One region of the Streptomyces sp. NPDC088400 genome, then DNA from elsewhere that is predicted to be linked to it. Evidence: riboswitches for the same ligand, from Rfam matches in the RefSeq annotation. Region 1 holds a riboswitch; each other region holds the start of a gene.
What was found. Region 1 has a riboswitch for cyclic di-AMP ahead of ACIQD6_RS29470 (transglycosylase family protein). Riboswitches for the same ligand answer to the same signal wherever they lie in the genome.
Positions count from the first base shown of each region.

Region 2: another riboswitch for cyclic di-AMP. It lies ahead of ACIQD6_RS20205 (M23 family metallopeptidase); the one in region 1 lies ahead of ACIQD6_RS29470 (transglycosylase family protein).
Region 3: another riboswitch for cyclic di-AMP. It lies ahead of ACIQD6_RS27375 (C40 family peptidase); the one in region 1 lies ahead of ACIQD6_RS29470 (transglycosylase family protein).

Region 1 is NZ_JBIVMZ010000014.1:111,270-118,708, reverse strand. Features, by position in the region: gene ACIQD6_RS29500 (LLM class F420-dependent oxidoreductase) at 1-630, opposite strand, end outside; gene ACIQD6_RS29495 (TetR/AcrR family transcriptional regulator) at 722-1,291, shown strand; gene ACIQD6_RS29490 (exopolyphosphatase) at 1,343-2,317, opposite strand; gene ACIQD6_RS29485 (DUF501 domain-containing protein) at 2,314-2,916, opposite strand; gene ACIQD6_RS29480 (septum formation initiator family protein) at 3,038-3,520, opposite strand; gene eno (phosphopyruvate hydratase) at 3,704-4,987, opposite strand; gene ACIQD6_RS29470 (transglycosylase family protein) at 5,323-6,054, opposite strand; cyclic di-AMP (ydaO/yuaA leader) riboswitch at 6,058-6,255, opposite strand; gene ACIQD6_RS29465 (transglycosylase family protein) at 6,628-7,416, opposite strand.
Region 2 is NZ_JBIVMZ010000007.1:374,953-382,391, forward strand. Features, by position in the region: gene ACIQD6_RS20185 (DUF5998 family protein) at 1-265, opposite strand, end outside; gene ACIQD6_RS20190 (GNAT family N-acetyltransferase) at 462-3,437, opposite strand; gene ACIQD6_RS20195 (HPr family phosphocarrier protein) at 3,628-3,909, shown strand; gene ACIQD6_RS20200 (GntR family transcriptional regulator) at 4,082-4,771, opposite strand; gene ACIQD6_RS20205 (M23 family metallopeptidase) at 5,066-5,842, opposite strand; cyclic di-AMP (ydaO/yuaA leader) riboswitch at 5,856-6,021, opposite strand; gene ACIQD6_RS20210 (M16 family metallopeptidase) at 6,209-7,439, opposite strand, start outside.
Region 3 is NZ_JBIVMZ010000012.1:90,539-97,977, forward strand. Features, by position in the region: gene ACIQD6_RS27365 (ATP-dependent Clp protease proteolytic subunit) at 1-336, shown strand, start outside; gene ACIQD6_RS27370 (hypothetical protein) at 343-651, shown strand; cyclic di-AMP (ydaO/yuaA leader) riboswitch at 1,073-1,184, shown strand; gene ACIQD6_RS27375 (C40 family peptidase) at 1,198-1,671, shown strand; gene ACIQD6_RS27380 (ATP-binding protein) at 1,798-2,235, opposite strand; gene ACIQD6_RS27385 (helix-turn-helix domain-containing protein) at 2,491-3,345, shown strand; gene ACIQD6_RS27390 (DUF397 domain-containing protein) at 3,354-3,638, shown strand; gene ACIQD6_RS27395 (8-amino-7-oxononanoate synthase) at 3,714-4,877, opposite strand; gene bioB (biotin synthase BioB) at 5,021-6,241, shown strand; gene ACIQD6_RS27405 (adenosylmethionine--8-amino-7-oxononanoate transaminase) at 6,234-7,439, shown strand, end outside.

The sequences.
Region 1 (7,439 bases):
GATGGTGCGCGCTTCGTCGGCGTCGTCGGTGAGGATGACCGTCTGTTCCGGTGCCAGCAGCGGTCCGCTACCGAGGATTTCGCGGGCCTCGCGGGTGTTGTCGGGAAGGACCAGATAGGGATGCGCGCCGCCGGCGCGCTCGGCCGACAGGCTCAGCATCTTCGGGCCGATCGCGGCGAGTACCCGGTGGTCGCCGGGCACCGGGACGGGTGCGGCGTCCAGGTCGTCCAGGTACGCGCGCATCGCGGAGAGGGGTTTCCGGTACCGGCCGGGTTCCAGCGACGCGTCGACCACCGCCGCCTGGCTGACGCCGATACCGAGCAGGAACCGGTCGCCGTGTGCTTCCCGCAGCTCGGCGTGGACCGCGGCGACCTGTGCGGGGTCATGCATCCAGAGGTTGAGGACGCCGGTGGCGATCGTCGTGCGCTCGGTGGCCTTCAGCAGGTTCTCCACCGAGGCGAGCACCGATCCGCCGGCGTCGGGGAGCCACAGGGCGGTGAAGCCGAGTTCTTCGAGTTCCGCGGCGGCTTCGGCGGCCCTCCCCAGATCGCCGTAGCGCAAGGGCACACTCCATACGCCGACGCCGGTCGGCCTCATTGGACTGTGCGCGGTGGAGGGGCCGAATCCCATGACGGGACTCCTCACGTAGTATTCGGAGACTGGCTCCGCATAGTACGTGGAGACAGTCTCCGTTTGTCGAGCGGCTGCCGAGGAGGGTGCTGTGGCTACCGGATCGGGCGCGCGTCCGCTGCGCGCCGACGCTGTACGCAACCGGCGTTCGGTGATCGACGCCGCCCGCGACGCGTTCGCCCGTCATGGCGTGACCGCGTCGCTGGACGAGGTCGCACGCGCGGCCGGAGTCGGCCCCGGCACCCTGTACCGGCACTTTCCGAGCAGGGACGACCTGATCCTGGCGCTGATCGACGACGGCATGGCCGACCTGCACCGGCTCGGCGTCGAACTGCTCGACGAGACGGACCCGTTGAGGGCGGTCAACCGCTGGCTGGATGCCTACATCGAGCAGTGCGGCACGTTCGAGGGCCTGGCCCAGGCCCTCGCTCGTCGGCCGGCTCACGAGAGCAGCAGTTGCCGGCTGGCCTTCGACGCGGGCTCGGCGCTCATCCGACGCGCTGCCGCGGCCGGCGCACTGCGCGCGGACATCGACGCCGACGACGTGCGGCACCTGGCCGAGGCCATAGCCTGCGTCAGCGGGCAGCCGCCGACCGACCCGCACCGGCGGACCCGGCTGTTGGGGATGATGCTCGACGGGATTCGCCCCCGGAACGAATAACGCCCCCGGGGAGATCCCTCCCCGGGGGGCGCGCTGCCTCATTACCGCAGGTCAGTCCCGCTCCGGCGCGTCCTTCGCGGCCTCCCGTGCCACGTCCTCCGCCGCCTGCCACACGATCCCGTCCAGGATGTCGTGTTCGCTCACGACGACCTCCCGGGCCCCGGTCCGCTCCATGATCGCGAGCAGTACGAGGGAGCCAGCGCCGATGACGTCCACCCGGCCCTCGTGCATGACGGGGATCGCGGCGCGCTCGTCGTGCGTGGCCGTGAGCAGGTGGTCGGTGATCTCCTTGACCCGCTCGTACGAGATCCGGGAGTGGTGGATCGCGGCCGAGTCGTATCCGCTCAGGCCGAGCGCGACGCCCGCCACCGTGGTCACCGAACCGGCCAGCCCGACCAGGGTCCTCGGCTCCCGCAGCGGGACGGTCTTCTCGGCCAGGTCGAGGGCCGCCTCGATGTCGGCGCGGACCGCCTCGATGTCGGCGGGGTCGTACGGGTCGCTGACGGCTCCGTCCCGTACGAGATGGCGCTCGGTGAGCCGTACGCAGCCGATGTCCACGGACCTGGCCGCCCGTACCCGGTCCTCACCGACGACGAACTCGGTCGAGCCCCCGCCGATGTCCACGACCAGGTAACTGTCCTGGCCCGGCAGTTCCTTGGTGGCGCCGGCGAAGGAGAACTCCGCCTCCTGGTCACCGGTGATCACCTCGGGCTCCACGCCCAGGATGTCCACGACACCGCGGACGAACTCGTCGCGGTTCTCGGCATCGCGCGAGGCGGACGTGGCGACGAAGCGGATCCGCTCGGCGCCGTGCTTCTCGATGACGGCGGCGTACTCGCGGCAGGCGGCGAACGTACGCTCCAGCGCCTCGGGGGCGAGCCGGCCGGTCCGGTCCACGCCCTGGCCGAGCCGGACGATCGTCATCCGCCGGTCCAGATCGACCAGTTCGCCGGTGTCGGGGTGGGCGTCCGCGACGAGCAGGCGGATGGAGTTCGTACCGCAGTCGATGGCGGCGACCCTGGTCATGCGCCGTCCCCGTCCGTCGCGCGGGCATCCGTGCCGGTCGCGTGAGCGGCCGTGTCCGTCGCGTGGGCGGCCGTTCCGGTCACCGCGCACGGCGTGACGCACGGGCCCTTCGCCCACCACTCGGGCAGCATCGCGATCGCCTCGTCACCCAGCGGGTTCACCCCGGGACCGGCCGCCAGCGAGTGACCGACCAGGACATGCAGGCACTTCACCCGGTCCGGCATGCCACCGGCGCTGGGGAAGCCCTCCAGTACTTCGATGGCGTCACGGCGCGCGATGTAGTCCTCGTGGGCCTTGCGGTACGCGGCGGCCAGCTCGGGGTCGGTCGCGAGGCGCTCGGTCATCTCCTTCATGACGCCGTTCGCCTCCAGCGTGCCGATGGCCGAGGCCGCGCGCGGGCAGGTCAGGTAGTACGTCGTCGGGAAAGGCGTGCCGTCGGGGAGCCGCGGGGCGGTCTCGACGACGTCCGGGTTTCCGCAGGGGCAGCGGTGCGCGATGGCCCGCAGTCCGCGCGGCGGGCGGCCGAGCTGTTCCTGGAAAGCGGCGACGTCCGCCTCGGTGGGCTCGGTGCGTGCGGTCTGCGGAGGGGGCGTGTCCATGCCTGCCTAGTTCTACGTTCTTGTGTTCTGCGTGAATTCTTTGACGTACGGCGTATCCGGGGTTCCGGGTGTCCGGCGTCTCCACCGTATGCCCGGGGCGCGGATCGCGGACCGACGCCGCCTACCGGTTCGGGCTGTCCGGGCGGTCCGCGTTGTCCACGCCTTCCAGGACGTTCGAGTACCAGGGGCGGTCCTCCGCTCCCCGCTCCTCGCGTTCCCGCTTCTTCGCGCCCGGGTCGATCACGGTGTAGCCGGTCTCCCCGGGCTTCAGGTAGTGGAGGTGCTCGCGGGCCAGCCGCTCGATGTACGCGTCGTCCTGGAGCCGTTCCTTCTCGTCGCGCAGCTCCTCGACCCGCTGCTTCGCCTCGCGGGTCAGCCGCTCCTGGTCGGCGATCTCGTTCCGCTGCGACACGTACTGCCGCATCGGATACGCCAGCGCCACGACCAGCGTGCAGACGACCAGGGCGAGGAAGGCCGCCCGGCCGGTGAGCCGGGAGCGGCGGTCCTGCCGGCGGGTCTGCGAGCGGTAGACACGGGCGGCGGTCTGCGCGCCGAGCACCCGAAGCCTGGTCGCGGTGGAGAACCGGTCCCGGTTCCCGGCCATGGCTCGCCTCCCCTGTTTACGTGCGTACGTCCCCGGACACGGTACGGGACCGCGGCCGAGGACGTACGGACGACGGGCGGGTCAGCCCTCGCGCACGCTGATTACGCCGACGAAGCCGCTTACCGACGAAGCTGCTCACCGACGAAGCCGCCTACCGGCTACGCCGCTTACGCGGAGAGTCGCTTACGCGGAGCGGAACCGCGGGAACGCGCTGCGGCCCGCGTACACCGCCGCGTCGTCGAGGATCTCCTCGATGCGCAGCAGCTGGTTGTACTTGGCGACGCGCTCGGAGCGGGCCGGGGCGCCGGTCTTGATCTGGCCGCAGTTGGTGGCGACGGCGAGGTCAGCGATGGTGACGTCCTCGGTCTCACCGGAGCGGTGCGACATCATGCACTTGAAGCCGTTGCGCTGGGCCAGCTCGACGGCGTCCAGGGTCTCGGTCAGCGAACCGATCTGGTTGACCTTGACGAGCAGCGCGTTGGCGGCGCCGTCCTCGATGCCGCGGGCCAGGCGCTCCGGGTTGGTGACGAACAGGTCGTCGCCGACGATCTGGACCTTGGTGCCGAGCTTGTCCGTGAGGGCCTTCCAGCCGGCCCAGTCGTCCTCGAACAGCGGGTCCTCGATGGAGACGAGCGGGTACGAGGCGACGAGCTCCTCGTAGTACTCGGTCATCTCGGCGGCCGAGCGGGACTTGCCCTCGAACTCGTAGCTGCCGTCCTTGTAGAACTCGGAGGCGGCCACGTCGAGCGCGAGCGCGATGTCGCGGCCCGGGACGTAACCGGCTTCCTTCACGGCCTCCAGGATCAGGTCCAGCGCGGCGCGGTTCGACTCCAGGTTCGGCGCGAAGCCGCCCTCGTCGCCGAGGCCGGTGGAGAGCCCCTTCTCCTTCAGGACCTTCTTGAGGGTGTGGTAGATCTCGGCGCCCCAGCGCAGCGCCTCGGAGAAGGACTCCGCGCCGATCGGGGCGATCATGAACTCCTGGATGTCCACGTTGGAGTCGGCGTGCGAGCCGCCGTTCAGGATGTTCATCATCGGAACGGGCAGCAGGTGCGCGTTCGGGCCGCCCAGGTAGCGGAAGAGCGGGAGGTCCGAGGCCTCGGAGGCGGCGTGCGCGACGGCGAGGGAGACGCCGAGGATGGCGTTGGCGCCGAGCGACGACTTGTCCGGGGTGGCGTCCAGGTCGAACATCGCCTGGTCGATCAGGCGCTGCTCGGTGGCGTCGTACCCGACGAGCTCCGGGCCGATCTGCTCGATGACGGCGAGGACCGCCTTCTCGACGCCCTTGCCCTGGTAGCGGTTCTGGTCACCGTCACGGAGTTCAAGGGCCTCGAACGCACCGGTGGACGCACCGGAGGGGACAGCAGCACGACCGGTGCTGCCGTCGTCGAGGCCGACCTCGACCTCGACCGTGGGGTTACCTCGCGAGTCAAGGATTTCCCGGGCTACGACGACGTCGATGGACGGCACGAGCATCTCCTTCTGGGATGTGGCGCTGGAAGTGCAGGGTCTCTTTGTCCTTGCGACATGAGCCTAACCGGCTCACGGCCCTCGACCGGCGGGTGGCCGCCTCCAAGAGTCCGTCCAGGACGAGAAAGAGGCCTGATTCCGCGCCGGACAGGGCAAGGACGCGGCCGTGAATCCGTTGCGTGACGGGCCGATTACACGTCGGTGACAGCACAAACCCCGGACCGGCGCGTACGGGGGTGAACGCTCCGGGCCGGGGTGGCCTGTGGGGGGCGCCGCCCAGTGGGGCGGCCCGGGGGATCAACCCGGCTGGGGCTGATCCCCTTCGGATCCTCGGATCAGCTCAGGTGGAGCTGCTGGCCCGGGTAGATCACATCGGCGCTGTTGACGATGTCCTTGTTCAGCTCGAAGACCTTCTTCCAGCCGCCCTTGACCTTCTTGGCGTCGGCGATCTTCGAGAGGGTGTCGCCGGACTTGACCTTGTACTCGCCGTCCCCCTTCTTGATCGTGACCGGACGGCTCTCGCCGCGCGAGGCGGGCTGCTCGGCATCCCGGGTGGACTGCTTCGGCTGCGCCTGCTGCTGCTCGGGGGCGGCCTGCTGCTGGGACTGCTGCGGCTGCTCCTGCGTACCGGAACCGGAACCCGAGCCGGACGAGCCCGAACCGGAGTCGGACGAGCCGGAGCCCGAGCCGGTCGAGGCGCCACCCAGGTTCACGCCGCAGCTCGGCCAGGCGCCCTTGCCCTGGCTGGCCAGGACCTTCTCGGCGACCGAGATCTGCTGCGACTTGGACGCCTGGTCGGCGCTGGAGGCGTAGGAGGTGCCGCCGTACGCCGCCCAGGTGGACGACGAGAACTGGAGGCCACCGAAGTAACCGTTACCGGTGTTGATGGACCAGTTGCCGCCGGACTCGCACTGGGCGACCTGGTCCCACTCGGACGAGGACGCGGCCGACGCGGACGTGGCGCCGATCAGCGGGGCCGCGACGGCGGCACCGGTGATCCCGGCGAGCGTGGCGTAGCGAACGGCCTTGGACGGGCGGCGGTGCTTGGCCTTACCGGAAAACAGCATGGATCATCCCCTCACCGACGCCTACGAGGTCAGCTGTCGGGTTCGGGCCAAGTGAGTTGCCCGGCCGCGTGTTCTCACACGCGGCTTCACCCCAAGCCGGTCCCCGCCGTCTCCCGGGACGCTGTTGGGCGTCCCTCTCGACAGCCGGGCCCGGCGCTAAAACCTTGGGTCCCCCGCTCCTGCCTTCGGCGCTTGACGCGACGACTGTTCCCCCCGACCGACGGCAGGATTCGGCGTTTCGGTCGACGGGGCCCGCGGTGCGAGCGGTTCAGACCGTAATCACAGGCCCCCCGGTTGTTCAAAGGAGCACAACTCGGGAAAATCGCCCTTCCTCCCCCCCTTGGTGATCACGTTTCCGCTGGTGAGGGGCGAATCCGACCAACTAGCGGAGCAATGGGCATCACTTGTGGCAAAGAGACCCTTGTCTCAGTTGCCCAGAAGCGGACATAGAACCCCGAACCGCCCCTCGAACTGCCCTTGCCCCGCGCCGAGATCAGGGCCCTGATCAGGGGCGGACCGCCGAATCCGGGGTCCACGACGGGCCGTTCAACGCCCGCTCGCCCGCCGGTCGGCTCACACCCACCCGCCGGACACCTTCTGCTCGGCCCCGACGAGCCAGACGGGGTCGCCGACGCCGTGGTGGCCGTCCGGAATGTACGGACCCTTCACCCCGTCGTCCGTGGCGCCGCCCGTGAGGCTGCCCGTGCCCCGTGTCGGTCCGTCACTTCGCGAGGCACGGCCGTCCGATGCGCGCTCCTCGTCCGCGCTGCCCGAGGCGGATTCCTCCGGCGCCGCGCTCCCGCGGTGCTTGCCGGTGGCCGGCCCGGTGCCTCTGTCCGTGTCGGAGCCGTCGGCGGAGCTGGAGGCTCCGGGCGAGGGCGTCTCGGCGGAGCCGGAGGGGGTCGAGCCGTCCTTCTCCTTCTCGCCGTCGTCGGAGGCGGAGGGCGTGGCGCCCGGGTCGGCCGAGGAGCCGTCCGCCGGCGCGGTGCTCCGCCCGTCCGTCGGGCCGGACGGTTCGGAACCGGGCTCCGAGGTGTCGCCGTCGCCGGTCAGGATGCCCGTCAGCCCGGCGATCGTGGCGCAGCTGAGCCAGGGCGTGATCCCCTGCACCTTGAGCACCTTCTCCGCCACCGCTATCTGCTGGGTGCGGCTGGCGAGGTCGGGGCGGGACGCGTACTCGCCGCCACCGAACTTGTCCCAGGTCGCCTGGGACATCTGCAGTCCGCCGTAGTAGCCGTTACGGAGGTCCGCGCTCCATGTGCCGCCGCTCTCGCACTCGGCCACGCGGTCCCACGAAGAGGCTTCCGCCGCGCTGGCGCTGGTGGCACCGAGCAGCGGAATGGCGATTGCCGATCCTGTCACCCCCGCGGCGACGATCAGAGCAG
Region 2 (7,439 bases), on a different contig from region 1:
TGGTGGCGTACGGCGTCGGGGAGCTGGAGTCGGCTGCCTGCTCGTCGGTGTGGCTGACGATGAAACGGTGGGCCGTCAGCACCAGGACGGTGACATGCCGGCGCACCTCGTTGGCGTCGAAGGTCGTCTCCTGGTGCACCAGGTACGACGCGATCTGCTCACCACCGACTGCGGCCTCCACCGCCTCGGCCACGAGAGCCGGGTAGTAGCCGCTGCGCTCGATCGCCGTGCGCAGCCCCTGGGTCGTCGTACCGGTCTTCGCCATGGGCTCCATCCTACGGGGACGGGATGGCTGCCGGAGACGCCCGGAGGGCCTGGCCATCCTGCGGCCGGGCCTTCAGTTGATCCCCTCGGCCGATCCTCTCTGATCCCCTCGGCCGATCTCCTCCGATCTCCCCCGATCTCCTGGGTCGATCCCCTCGGTTGATCGGCTGCTCCTCCGGCGGCTCCCCTTCCACCGCTCAGTAGCTGGGGAGGCTGCGCGGGCCGAGATCGTCGCGGGCGGGGGGCGTCGCCAGCCGGACGCTCGCGTCGAGGACGGAGAGTCCGTGGGCGGCTACGACGACGGGCTCCAGGGCCACGGAGATGATCTCCGGGTGGTCGTCGACCAGCCGGGACACCCGCAGGAGCAGCTCCTCCAGGGCGGCGGTGTCAACCTGCGTGGAACCGCGCCAGCCGAACAGGAGCGGTGCCGTCCTGATGGATCTGATCAGCTCGGCGGCGTCGCGGTCCGTGGCGGGAACGAGCCGGTGCGCGACATCGCCGAGCAGCTCGGAGGGCGCTCCGGCGAGTCCGAAGGAGAGGACGGCGCCGGCGGCCGCGTCGATGACGGCCCGTACGACGGTGTCCACGCCCCGGGGCGCCATGGACTGGACGACGAGCCGCAGCTCGGCGGCCGTGCCGAGCGTCTCGGTCAGCTCGTGGTAGGCGAGGCGCAGTTGTGCCTCATCGGGGAGGTCCAGCCGTACGCCGCCGAGGTCGGCGCGGTGGCGCAGACGGGACGCGGTGGTCTTCAGGGCGACGGGGTACCCGAGCCGGGCGGCGGCGGAGACGGCGGCGTCGGGACCGGGGGCGGGGAGCGCCTGCCGTACGGGGATGCCGTACAGGGCGAGCAGTTCCCGTGCGTCGGCGGCGGTGAGGGGCGCGCCGCCGGCGTCGGACGCGCCGCCGAGCAGCCGGTCGATCAGCGCGGCGGCCGCGCTCTCGTCGATGGCGTCGTCGATGGCCTCGGGCACCTTTCCGGGCTCGGCGGCCTGCTGCCGCCACTGTGCGTATCCGACGGCCTCGGCGAGGGCGCGGACGGCGCGTTCGGCGGCGGGGTAGGCGGGGATCCGGCCGGAGGGGGCGGCCGCAGGGGAGCGCTGAACTGCTGTGTCCGTGGTTGCGGTTCCGGTCGCGGTTGGAGTTCCTGTTGCGGTTGCGGTTGCGGTTGCGGATCCAGGGGCGGGACCGGCTGCGGCTTCTGCTTCCGGACGGGCGTCGGGACTGACTGAGGTTCTGGCTCCGGGAGCATGGCGTGTGTCCGGCCCGCCGCCTGCCCCCGGCCCCGTACCGTCAGCGGCTGTTGACGTGGGCGGGCTGCCCTCCACCGCCGAGAGTGCCTCGGCCAGGCCGCCGATTTCCACGTGCACCACCGTGACCGGCTTCGCCGGGCCGCTCGCCACCGCCTCGCGCAGGGCGGTCCCCAGCGCGCCGCCGTCGGTGGGGTCCATCGCCGCGCTCTCGCCGACCCGGGGGATCGCCGTCACCACCACCGCGTCGCACGCCGGGTCGGACAGGGCCGCCGTGAGAGCCGCGCGGAAGTCCGCCGGGGACGCCGCGGTCGTGAGGTCCAGGGGCGGGAGGGGGCGCAGCCCTTCCGTGAGGCACGCGTCGTACGTAAGGAGGCCGAGGGATTCGGAGTTGCCGAGTATCGCGACGCGCGGGCCCCGCGGGAGGGGCTGGGAGGCGAGCAGGAGCCCCGCGTCGACCAGTTCGGTGACCGTGTCGACACGGATCACCCCGGCCTGCCGCATCAGCGCCGAGACCGTCGTGTCCGGGATACGGCTGACCGGGACCGCGTGTCCCGGTGGCGTACTGCCGCTGTGGCGCGCGCCCTTGACGACCACGACCGGCTTCACCAGCGCCGTACGGCGGGCGAGCCGGGTGAACTTCCGCGGGTTGCCGATCGATTCGAGGTAGAGCAGGGCGACATCGGTGTCCGGGTCCTCGAACCAGTACTGGAGGATGTCGTTGCCGGAGACGTCCGCGCGGTTGCCCGCGGAGATGAAGGACGACAGACCCGCGCCGCGCCGGTAGAGCCCGGAGAGCAGGGCGATACCGATGGCGCCCGACTGGGTGAAGAGGCCGATGCGCCCCCGGTCGGGAGGTTCGGGCGCGAGTGAGGCGTTCAGCCGGACGGAGGTGGCGGTGTTGATGATCCCGAACGCGTTCGGACCGATGATGCGCATCCCGTACGAACGCGCCTGCCGCACCAGTTCGCGCTGGGCCCCCTTTCCGGGATCGCCGCTCTCCGCGTAGCCGGCGGTGAGGACCACCAGGCCCTGGACGCCGTGCTGGCCGCAGTCCGCGACCGCTTCCGGCACCCGTTCCGCGGGAACGGCGAGGACGGCGAGGTCGACGGGCTCTCCGATCCGCGCCACGGAGCGGAACGCGGGGACGCCGTCGATCTCGTGTCGGTCCTCGGAGAAGGCGCTGTTCACCGCGTACGTACGGCCGGTGAAGCCCGCGTCGAGCAGATTGCGCAGGACCGTGCGGCCGACGCCGCCGGACGCGCGGCCGGTGCCGACGACGGCGACGGAGCCGGGTGCGAGCAGCCGCTGCACCGAGCGGGCCTCGGCGCGCTGTTCCCGGCCGCGCTGCACGGCGAGGGACTCGGCGGTGGGTTCGAGGTCGAGAGTGAGGCGTACGGAGCCGTCCTCGAAGCTGCGCTTCTGGGTGAACCCGGCGTCCCGGAACACCTTGATCATCTTGCTGTTGGCGGGCAGCACCTCGGCGGCGAAGCGCCGGATACCGCGCTCGCGGGCGACCGCGGCGATGTGTTCGAGGAGGGCGGAGGCGACTCCGCGCCCCTGGTGGGCGTCCTGGACGAGGAACGCGACCTCTGCCTCGTCGGCCGGCGCGGACGCGGGCAGTCCGCGCCGGTCCGTGCGGTCGTACCGGACGGTCGCGATGAACTCCCCTCCCACCGTCACCGCGAGCCCCACCCGGTCCACGTAGTCGTGGTGCGTGAACCGGTGCACGTCCTTGTCGGAGAGGCGCGGGTAGGGGGCGAAGAAGCGGTAGTACTTCGACTCGTCGGAGACCTGCTCGTAGAAGCTGACCAGACGCTCGGCGTCCTCGGTGGTGATGGGCCGGATCCGGGCGGTGCCACCGTCGCGGAGCACCACGTCCGCCTCCCAGTGCGCGGGGTAGACGTGATCCTGCGGCTTCTCCATGTCCAAAGCGTACGGCGCGAGCCCGGCAGGGGCGGGTCCGTAGCCGGGGGCCGGGTTCCCTGCCTGGCCGGAGGCCGTGGAGGGCTCTGGTACCGGGCCTGTTCGGGGCCGACAGATGAACTTTCGACGGCACATGAGAGGCTGGTGCAGGCATCATTTTGAGACTTTTTGCGACTTGAAGGGCAATACCATGGCTGAGCGCCGCGTCAATGTCGGCTGGGCCGAGGGCCTGCACGCCCGTCCCGCCTCCATCTTCGTCCGCGCCGCCACGGCCGCCGGCGTCCCCGTGACGATCGCGAAGGCCGACGGTAACCCCGTCAACGCCGCCTCCATGCTCGCGGTGCTCGGCCTGGGGGCGCAGGGCGGCGAGGAGATCGTGCTCGCTTCCGAGGCGGAGGGCGCCGACGCCGCTCTGGACCGGCTGGCGAAGCTGGTTTCCGAGGGCCTCGACGAGCTTCCCGAGACGGTCTGACACCCGACCGTACCGGGTAATTCCGCAGCGGAGCCGTGGTGTGCTGAATTCAGCACACCACGGCTCCGTTCTTTTGTGCCGACAGCTCGCGCGGATAACGCGTACGGATAAAGCGTACGGGCAGCAGGAAATAAGCCCCGCATATTTATGTTCTTTGTATACGGCTGGATTGTTAAGTACGGACGCTCGCGGTGTTTACGGCATGTTGCGAAGGCCTCACTCTTTCCCGGATCCGGCCTGGTTTCCGCAGCCTGTGCGTCGCCGCCGTCCGCTCCGCGTGCAGGGCCGTGAGCGCCCGCGCCCGCTCCGCGTCACCACGGGCCACCGCGTCCACGATCGCGCCGTGCTCCGCCCAGGACTCCACGGGGTGGGCGGGCTGCTCGGCCACGTACATCCATGCGATCTTGTGCCTGGTCTGGGTGAGCAGGGCGATCAGCCCCGGGCTTCCCGACGCCTGGGCGAGCGTCTCGTGGAACCAGGCGTCGAGCGAGCGCAGATCCTCGCCCTGGCCCCTGCGGGCCCGCTCCTGGCCCAGCCTGACCAGGCCGCGCAGCACCTTGAGGTGGGCCTCCGTGCGGCGCTGGGCGGCGCGTGCGGCACCCAGCGGCTCCAGCAGCAGCCGCACCTCCAGGAGATCCCCCGCCTCCTGCTCCGAGGGCTCGGCCACACACGCGCCGGCATGGCGGCGGGTGGTCACGAAGCCCTCCGACTCCAGGGTGCGCAGGGCTTCGCGCACCGGGACGCGGGAGACGCCGTAGCGCCGTGCCAGCTGCTCCTCGGTGAGGCGGCTGCCCCGCTCGAACAGACCGGAGACGATGTCGTCGCGGATCGCCGTGCATACCGAGTGCGCGGGAATGCGCATGTCCGAACCTCCGACTTAATCCGCGCGAAACTCTGCTGATTGACGCCTGTTCCGTGACTCTATTGCAATCAGCACGAATTTCCGATGGGGAGTCGGAATCCATGGATATCTTTTGGCCAGAGCGGCGGATACGGAAGGCCACCGGACCGCTCGAAAGGCTCCGGGCGGCACGGAAGGCCACGGAGGGCGCGGAAGCGCACGAAGGCCCCGGCACGGGCCGGGGCCTTCGGACGAGCGAAGTGATCGGAGTGTCAGTCCGAGCGATCGGTCGGAGCGGTCGGTCGGAGTGCTTCGTCAGACGTTCACGCCGTGCGCGCGCAGGTAGCCGACGGGGTCCATGTCGGAGCCGTAGTCCGGGCTCGTGCGGGCCTCGAAGTGAAGGTGCGGCCCGGTGACGTTGCCGGTCGCCCCCGAGAGACCTATCTGCTGCCCCGGGGTGACGCTCTGGCCGACGGAGACGCCGATCGAGGAGAGATGGCCGTACTGCGTGTACGTGCCGTCCTTCATCTTGAGCACGATGTTGTTGCCGTACGAACCGCCCCAGCCCGCCTCGACCACGGTGCCCGCGCCGACGGCAACGACCGAAGTGCCGGACGCCGCGCGGAAGTCGATGCCCGAGTGGCTGCCGGAGGACCAGAGGGAGCCGCCGCTCTGGTAGCCGGTGGTGACGTACGAGCCGGCGACCGGGAGCTGGAAGGCGTTGAGGCGCTTGCGCTCGGCCTCACGGGCCGCACGGGCCTCCTCGGCACGGATCTCCTTGGCGCGCGCCACGGCCTTGCGCTTGGCCTCCGCCTCCGCCACGGCCTGTGCCTTGGCACGGGCGGCGGCCTGGTGCTGGGCCTCCGCCTGGGTGTCGACCGTGCCCGCGAGGGACTCGTCGATGGTGATGGCCTGGGCCAGGCCGGTCTGCTGGGCCGCCTGGACGTCGGTGGTGGCGGCGAGTGCCGGGGAAGAGGCCAGGGTGCCGATGACTCCGGTCGCGGTGAGAGTCGCGGCGCCGGCGACGCTCGCGCCCTTGCGGCTCATTCTGCTCCGGGCACGATGCTTCCCGGTGGCACGGGTGAACGCCATGAAGTGGCTGGTCCTTTCCTTCCTTCTCGCCTACCGGGTTAGCTGACGGGTTCGGAGCAGGAAGGTCTCCTACGGGCCCCTCCGCGCCGGTGCGCGAAGGCGTCCGATTCACCCCAGGGACTACGTGGGTCCCCGGCTCCCCAGGCTCGCGCCTGACGGGGACTCGGCGATGACTGTCCGACGCCGCGGTGCGGCGCAACTGGCGAACAGCCGGACCGACGCTAAGCGGGTCATCTTTCGTTCGCCAAACAGACAGGAAGTTTTGTTGGCATCGCCACAGGGCAGACGGGCAACCTCTCCAACAAAACGGACATACCACGGGAACCCCGGCGACAGGTGTCGCCAGGGTTCCCTCCTGAGGCCGGATCAGCCGGTGACGACGGTCACTTCACCGATACCGAGAGCCTTGACCGGCTCCTCGATCTGGGCGGCGTCACCCACGAGCACGGTCACCAACCGGTCCACCGGGAAGGCGTTGACGGCCGCGGCGGTCGCCTCCACGGTGCCGGTCTCCACAAGGCGCGCGTACAACTGCGCCTGGAAGTCGTCCGGGAGGTGCTGCTCGACCTGGTCGGCCAGCGTGGCCGCGACGGACGCCGCCGTCTCGTACTTGAGCGGTGCCACCCCCACCAGGTTCTGCACGGCGACGTCCCGCTCGGCGTCGGTGAGGCCTTCGGCGGCGAGGGTGCGGAGCACCGTCCAGAGGTCGTCCAGCGCCGGGCCGGTGGACGCGGTGTCCACGGAGCCGCTGATGGCGAGCATCGCGGCGCCCGTCACCCCGCCCGGGGTCGAGGGAGCCGAGGAGCGCAGCACCTGGCCGAAGGCCCGTACACCGTAGGTGTAGCCCTTCTCCTCACGCAGCACCCGGTCGAGCCGGGACGTGAGGGTGCCACCCAGGCAGTACGTGCCGAGCACCTGCGCGGGCCAGACCCGGTCATGCCGGTCCGGGCCGATACGGCCGATCAGCAGCTGGGTCTGGACGGCGCCGGGCCGGTCCACGATCACCACACGGCCCGTGTCGTCGGCGGTCACCGGCGGTACGGGACGGGGAGCGGCGGTATTGCCGGTCCAGGTGCCGAGGGAGTCGGCGAGCACCGCGTCCAGGTCGACGCCGGTGAGGTCGCCGACGATGACCGCGGTGGCCGTGGCGGGACGTACGTGCGCCTCGTAGAAGGCACGTACGCCCGCGGCGTCGATGCGCTCGACCGTCTCCTCGGTGCCCTGGCGCGGTCGTGACATGCGCGCGGAGGCCGGGAACAGCTCCTTGGAGAGCTGCTTGGCGGCGCGGCGGCCGGGGTTGGCGGTCTCGTGCGGGATCTCGTCGAGCCGGTTCCGTACGAGCCGCTCGACCTCGCTGTCCGCGAAGGCGGGGGCGCGCAGCGCCTCGGCGAGCAGCCCGAGCGCCTTGGGCAGCCGGGATACGGGGACCTCCAGGGAGACCCGTACGCCCGGGTGGTCGGCGTACGCGTCGAGCGTGGCGCCGCAGCGCTCCAGCTCGGCGGCGAACTCCTCGGCGGAGCGCTTGTCGGTGCCTTCGGAGAGGGCCCGCGCCATGATGGTGGCGATGCCGTCGAGCCCTTCGGGCTCGGCTTCCAGC
Region 3 (7,439 bases), on a different contig from region 1:
GTCCGGCAGCCCGTCATCGAGGACCCCGTCCAAGGGCAGCCGTCCGACCTGGCGATCCACGCGGACGAGATGCTGCGGCTGCGCGCGCTGCTGGAGTCCCTGCTCGTACGTCACACCGGCCAGAGCGCGGAACGGATCGCCGAGGACATCGAACGCGACAAGATCTTCACGGCTGCCGACGCCAAGGCCTACGGCCTGATCGACCACGTGATCGAGAACCGCAGGACCTCTCTCGACCTCCCCGGATCCACGGGCCCCACAGACCCCTCCGACCCCGCAGACCCCACAGCCCCCTCCGGCTCCTCCGGCTCCTCCGGCTCCTCCGGCGGACGGTGACCACCGGTGCTGCCTCCTGAACTGCCGCCGCTGCCCGCCCTGACCCGCGCCGAGGGCGACATGGTCGACAGCTACCTCCAGCTCGTCGATCTGCTCGGGCGGATCAACCCGGCCCGGGGCTCGGACACCTACGGCGCCCTCCGCGCCGCACAGGCACTCCCCGCCCGAGCCGCCGCCCTGCGGGACGCCCTGACGGCCATGCACACCCGCGGCGAGACCGAGCTGCACGCCGCGACCCTGGCCCGCGCGCTGCGGGTGCTCGACGGTGAGCGACGGGCGGGACGGGTCACGCTGCCTCCCGAACGCCCGGCCTGAGCACACCCCTGGCACCCCGGACGGCCACCCGACGACCGCCCGACGACCGTCCGGCCCTCCCGTATGGACGCGCCCATACGGGAACGGCTCGCTCGTTCAGCGTATGAACTGCATGGACGAGTCCGAGGAAGTGAGTTGCGCAATGCGGCGAGATCCGTAACGCGCCCCCCATTCCCCCGCAGCTACGGCCCTCATCAAGGCTCCGCGTCCGGGCCCGACACACCGAGTCGCCACCCATACGGATCAGACGTGATGAACTTCACATATCGTCGTTTCGGCCCGGATATCCGCCACGGCCAGGTCAAGATCCCTGCACGACAAGCCCCCGCCACCGCGGCGGGGCGGTCCGGGCGGACGCCGAGTCCTGCCGCCGTTCCGGATGACTGGTCGACAGGAGTGGATCGGCAGGAGTGGAGGACCCAATCAGTACGGGATGACCCGCGGTCCGGGCCGTCCCTCGGGGTGAAGCCGCTCACGCGGCCGGGCATCTTCGCCAGTCCGAACCCGACAGGTCATCTTTCACAGGCGGCTGACGAAGGGTTGCGCATGACTGCGCAGGCACATGTCCCGTCTTTGCTGTCCCGGACCGGAGCCGTATCGGTCCTCACACTCGCCGCTGTCGGCGGCACGATGCTCGCGCCCGGCGCGACACCCGACGCCTATGCCGCCACGCACGCGGTCAAAGCCATGAAGGTCGCCGCCTCGAAGCAGGGCTCCCCGTACCGGTGGGGCGCCACCGGGCCGTCCCGCTTCGACTGTTCAGGGCTGACGCTCTACTCGTTCAAGCGGGTGGGCAAGAAACTCCCGCGCACGGCGCAGCAGCAGTACAACAAGACCCGCCACATCTCGCGCTCCCATCGGCGCAAGGGGGACCTGGTGTTCTTCCACTACGGGAACAGCATCTACCACGTGGGGATCTACGCGGGCAGGGGCAAGATCTGGCACTCGCCGAAATCCGGGTCCAAGGTGCGGCTGGAGAGGATCTGGTCCAGGAGTGTCTGGTACGGGCGGGTGAAGTGAGCCGGTGAGGTGAGCCGGCGCACCGGATGTACGGCGCGGTGAACAGGGGCGGCCCCGGTCCACGGACCTGGACCGGGAGCGCTCCGGCAGCGTCCGATCGCGCCCGCCCCCTGTCCGGACCGTGTGTCAGCTCTGGACGGGGGCCGCCGTCCAGGGCAACGCGATCCAGACGGTCTTGCCGCCCTCCGGCGTCGGGGTGACGGAGACCCGGCCGCCGCACTCGGCCGCCAGCGAGCGGATGATCACCATGCCGCGGCCGTTGTCCTGCTGTACGGCCGCCGGCAGCCGCTGCGGCCAGCGCGGGTGGCTGTCGGTGACCCCCAGCCGCAACTCCCCGTCACGCTCCTCCAGCCAGACGTCGACCGTGAAGGTGGGCGACTGGCCGAGGGTGTGCTGCACCGCGTTGGTGGCCAGTTCCGAGACGATCAGCCGGACCGTGTCGGCGGTCTCGGCCTCACCGGGCAGACCCCATGCCGTCAGCAGGTCCGCGACGTATCTTCGGGCCGCCGGCACCGACGCGGGATCGCTCGGCAGTGTGATGGATGCTTCCTGATGGTCTGCCATGGCGATGCCGTCCCTTTCCCGCCGGACCGGACCCGGCACAGAGCGGATGCCTGCGCGGACGGCCTCGGACCGTGCTCCGCGCCAGCGTGCCACTCATGGTGCCGTTCTCCGGGCTGATCCACCGCGATATGCATATATCTGTCGCTCAAAGCGGTGAACCGTACTACGCGAGACCGTATTTGGGCCCCGGAAAGATACCTTCTCCGCGCGGCGCCGGATGGCGTCGGCCGGGAGAGCGCGGAGAAGGGTTAATTCATGCGGCATATTCCAGAGGTGCGTCGGCGCAGGCTCGGGGACGAATTGCGCAAGCTGCGACAGAGCGCGGGCCTCACGAGCGGGGACACGGCGCGGCTGCTCGGCTGGCATCAGTCGAAAGTCAGCCGGATCGAGACGGGCGTCAGCGGGGTGAAGGACGACGATCTGGCCGCGCTCCTGGATGCTCTGGGCATCTCCGATCCCCAACTGCGCGCTTTGCTGGGCGCGTTGGCGGGCGCATCGAGCGGCGGGCCCGGGTGGTGGATGGCGTACGGCGGCGTGATCCCGCCCCAGTACCGGGACTTCATCAGCCTGGAGTCCCAGGCCCGTACGGCGCGGACACTGGAGACCTCGGTGGTCCCTGGGCTGCTCCAGACGCCCTCGTACGCCCGCGCCGTGACGCGGGCCGCGCTGGAGGGACTGCCCGCCGCGACGGTCGACTCCCTGGTCGATGTGCGCCTCGCCCGCCAGGAAGTGCTGCGCGCCGCGCAGCCGTTGGAGCTGCACGCCGTGCTCGACGAGGCCGTGCTGCGGAGAGAGGTGGGCGGGCCGGAAGTGATGCGAGATCAATTACGGACCTTATCGCTGCTGGCCGGTCTGCCTCATGTGCGCCTCCAGGTACTCCCGTTCAGCGCCGGTGGCTATATCGGGCTCACTGGACCTTTCGTTATCTTCTCTTTTCCGCACATTACTGATCTGGATTTGGTCGTTCTCGACCACCTCACGAATAGCCTCTATCTTGAGCGGAAAGAAGACCTTGAGGCGTACTGCGCCGCGTTCCGCATCATGCAGGCGCACGCCCTCTCACCCAAGGATTCATTGGATCTCATCGCCGGGATCGGTGACGGCGCGTAGGGAGCATCATGTCCGCTTGCCTCGCACAGCCCCCAGTCCAGACTTCGGACTCCACTCTCCCCCCATCCCCCACTCCCCCCACCTCTCTTCCCACCGCCCCGGTCCCCGCCCCGGCCTGGCGGCGCAGCAGCTACAGCACCGGGGCGAACAACTGCGTGGAGTCCGCCCGCACCCGCGCGGACGGACTGGCCGTACGTGACTCGAAGGATGTGAACCTGCCGCATCTGTCCTTCACCCCGGGCGCGTGGACGGCGTTCGTCCACGCGTTGTGCGGGGAGGCTGCCGCGTCCTGAGCACGTTCACGTACACACCGGGACCAGAGCCCGGGACTCTCAGGTGGTGGGCCCGGGACAGTCGAGTACCGGATCTCAGCCGACGGACGCGGCAGCCCCCTCCGACGCCGTTGCCACGATCGTCCGTACCGCCGTGCCGATCTGTTCGTCCGTCAGGTCGGCACGCGCGGTGAGCCTGATCCGTGAGATGCCGTCCGGCACCGACGGCGGCCGGAAACAGCCCACCCCCAGGCCCGCCGCGCGACAGTCGGCCGCCCAGCGCACGGCCGCCTCCGGGGACGGCGCCTGTACGGAGACCACGGCGGCGTCCGGTCGTACGGCAGTCAGCCCCGCCTCCGTGAGCAGCCGGTGCAGCGTACGGGCCACCTCGCGGGCGCGCCCGGCCCGCGCGGGCTCCCGGCGCAGCAGCCGCAGGCTCTCCAGCGCGCCGCCGACGGCCGCCGGCGCCAGGCCCGTGTCGAAGATGAACGTGCGCGCGGCGTTGACCAGATGCTCGACGACCCGGGCCGGACCGAGGATCGCACCGCCCTGGCTGCCCAGGGACTTGGAGAGCGTGAGGGTCGCCACCACACCGTCCGCGCCCGCGATGCCCGCCGCGTTCGGCGTGCCCCGGCCGCCGTCGCCCAGGACGCCCAGACCGTGCGCGTCGTCGACGAGCAGGGCCGCGCCGTGCGTACGGCAGGCCTCGTCCAGTTCCCGCAGGGGCGCCGCGTCGCCGTCCACCGAGAACACCGCGTCGCTCACCACGAGCGCCCGCCGACCGGGGTGGGTGCCGAGTGTCTTGTGCACGGCCTCGGGATCCGCGTGCGGGACGACGGCGGTCTCGGCGCGCGACAGCCGGCAGCCGTCCACGATCGAGGCGTGGTTGCCCGCGTCGGACAGCAGCAGCGAGCCGCGCGCGGTCAGCGCGGTGAGGGCCGCGAGATTGGCCGCGTAACCGGAGGAGAGGACGAGCGCGGCCTCGAAACCGCAGAATTCGGCCAGTTCCCGTTCCAGTTCGGCGTGCAGGTCCGTGCTGCCCGTCACCAGCCGGGAGCCGGTGGAGCCCGCGCCCCAGAGACGGGCCGCGTCCGCGGCGGCCCCGGTCACCGCGGGGTGCCGGGCGAGGCCCAGATAGTCGTTGCTCGCCAGGTCCAGCAGGGCGGAGTCGGCCGGGCGCGGCCGGAGCGTACGGACCAGTCCCGACCGCTCGCGGGACCGCGCCTCGTCGTCGGTCCAGCCGAAGGGGTCCTGCACCATGTCTCCGGTCCTTTTGTAGGCTGCGCACAGACTCTAACCGGGGAAGCAACGGAACATGGTGTGGTGATGCACACACCTCGATCCCACGGTGTTGTTGGGTTCCTCCTTTGCCCGGGGCCGCCCGGTAGGCCAGGATCAGCACCATGGATCTGCTGAAGACGCTGGTGGAGAAGGGCCTGCGGCGCGAGCTGCCGACCCGCGAAGAGGCGCTCGCCGTACTGGCGACGTCCGACGACGAGCTGCTCGACGTGGTGGCCGCGGCGGGCAAGGTACGCCGGCAGTGGTTCGGGCGGCGGGTGAAACTGAACTATCTGATCAACCTCAAGTCCGGCCTGTGCCCGGAGGACTGCTCGTACTGTTCCCAGCGGCTGGGCTCGAAGGCGGAGATCCTCAAATACACCTGGCTGAAACCCGATGAAGCCTCGAAGATGGCGGCCGCCGGGGTCGCGGGCGGGGCCAAGCGGGTCTGCATCGTCGCCAGCGGCCGGGGGCCGACGGACCGGGACGTCGACCGCGTCTCGCGGACCATCGAGGCGATCAAGGAGCAGAACGAGGGCGTCGAGGTGTGCGCCTGTCTCGGACTGCTCTCCAACGGGCAGGGCGAACGGCTCCGGGCCGCGGGCGCCGACGCGTACAACCACAACCTCAATACGTCCGAGGCGACATACGGCGACATCACCACCACCCACACCTACGCCGACCGGGTCGACACCGTGCAGCAGGCCCAGGCGGCCGGCCTGTCCGCCTGTTCCGGGCTGATCGCCGGCATGGGTGAGAGCGACGCGGACCTGGTCGATGTCGTCTTCTCCCTGCGCGAGCTGGACCCGGACTCGGTGCCGGTCAACTTCCTGATCCCGATGGAAGGGACCCCGCTCGCCAAGGAATGGCACCTCACCCCGCAGCGCTGCCTGCGGATCCTGGCGATGACACGCTTCGTCTGCCCGGACGTGGAGGTCAGGCTCGCGGGCGGGCGCGAGGTGCACCTGCGCACCCTGCAGCCGCTCGCGCTCCACCTGGTCAACTCGATCTTCCTCGGCGACTACCTCACCAGCGAGGGCCAGGAGGGCAAGGCCGACCTCGACATGATCACGGACGCGGGCTTCGAGGTGGAGGGCGCGGACACGTCGACGCTGCCCGGCCACCGGAGCGGCGGCTGTGCGCCGTGCGGCGGGGACGAGGCCGGCGGGAACACCGGGGCATGCGGAGGCGGAGCCGCCGAGGGCGCCGGATCCGAGAGTGCCGGACGCGACAGCGGCGGGCACGAGAGCGGCGCGCCTCGTACGGAGGAAAGCTCCTCGGTTCGTACGGACCTGGTGGCGGTACGCCGCCGCGGCGCCGGTACGGACCTGGCTCCCAATGCCTGAGCTTGCCCCCCAAGAACTGCTCGCCCTGGACCGGGCCCACGTCTGGCATCCGTACGGCCCCATGCCGGGCCGTACCGAACCGCTGGTCGTGGAGTCCGCGTCCGGGGTACGGCTACGCCTCGCCGAACCCGCCCACGGACAGCGGGAGTTGGTCGACGGCATGTCGTCCTGGTGGTCGGCGGTCCACGGCTACAACCACCCCGTACTGAACGAGGCGGCGCACGGCCAGCTCGACCGGATGAGCCATGTGATGTTCGGCGGACTCACGCACGAGCCCGCCGTGCGGCTCGCGGCCACACTCGTGGACATCACCCCGGAACCACTGCGCCATGTCTTCCTCGCCGACTCCGGCTCGGTGTCGGTCGAGGTCGCGGTCAAGATGTGCCTCCAGTACTGGCGCTCCGTGGGCCGCCCCGCCAAACAGCGGCTGCTGACCTGGCGGGGCGGATACCACGGCGACACCTGGCAGCCGATGTCCGTGTGCGACCCCGAAGGCGGAATGCACGGCCTGTGGTCGGGCGTACTGCCGCGCCAGATCTTCGCGGACGCACCGCCGAGCGACTACGACGAGACATACGCCGACGGGCTGCGCGCACTGATCGCCCGCCACGCGGACGAACTGGCGGCGGTGATCGTCGAACCCGTCGTGCAGGGCGCCGGCGGCATGCGCTTCCACTCCCCCGAATACCTGCGGGTGCTGCGGGAAGCCTGCGACGAACACGGCGTGCTGCTGATCTTCGACGAGATAGCGACCGGATTCGGACGCACGGGAAAGATGTTCGCGGCGGAGCACGCGGACGTCTCGCCCGACGTGATGTGTGTGGGCAAGGCCCTGACCGGCGGCTATCTCACCATGGCGGCGACGCTGTGCACCTCACGGGTGGCGGAGGGCATCTCGCGCGGCGAGGTCCCCGTACTGGCGCACGGACCGACCTTCATGGGCAACCCGCTGGCCTCCGCGATCGCCTGCGCCTCGATCGAGCTGCTGCTCGGCCAGGACTGGCGGCTGGAGGTCGAACGGATCGAGGCCGGACTGCGCGAGGGCCTCGCTGCGGCAGCGGCCCTCCCCGGCGTACGCGACGTACGCGTACTGGGCGCCATCGGAGTCGTCCAGCTGGACCACGAGGTGGACATGGCGGCCGCGACCCGGGCGGCGGTACGCGAAGGTGTCTGGCTGCGGCCGTTCCGCGATCTGGTG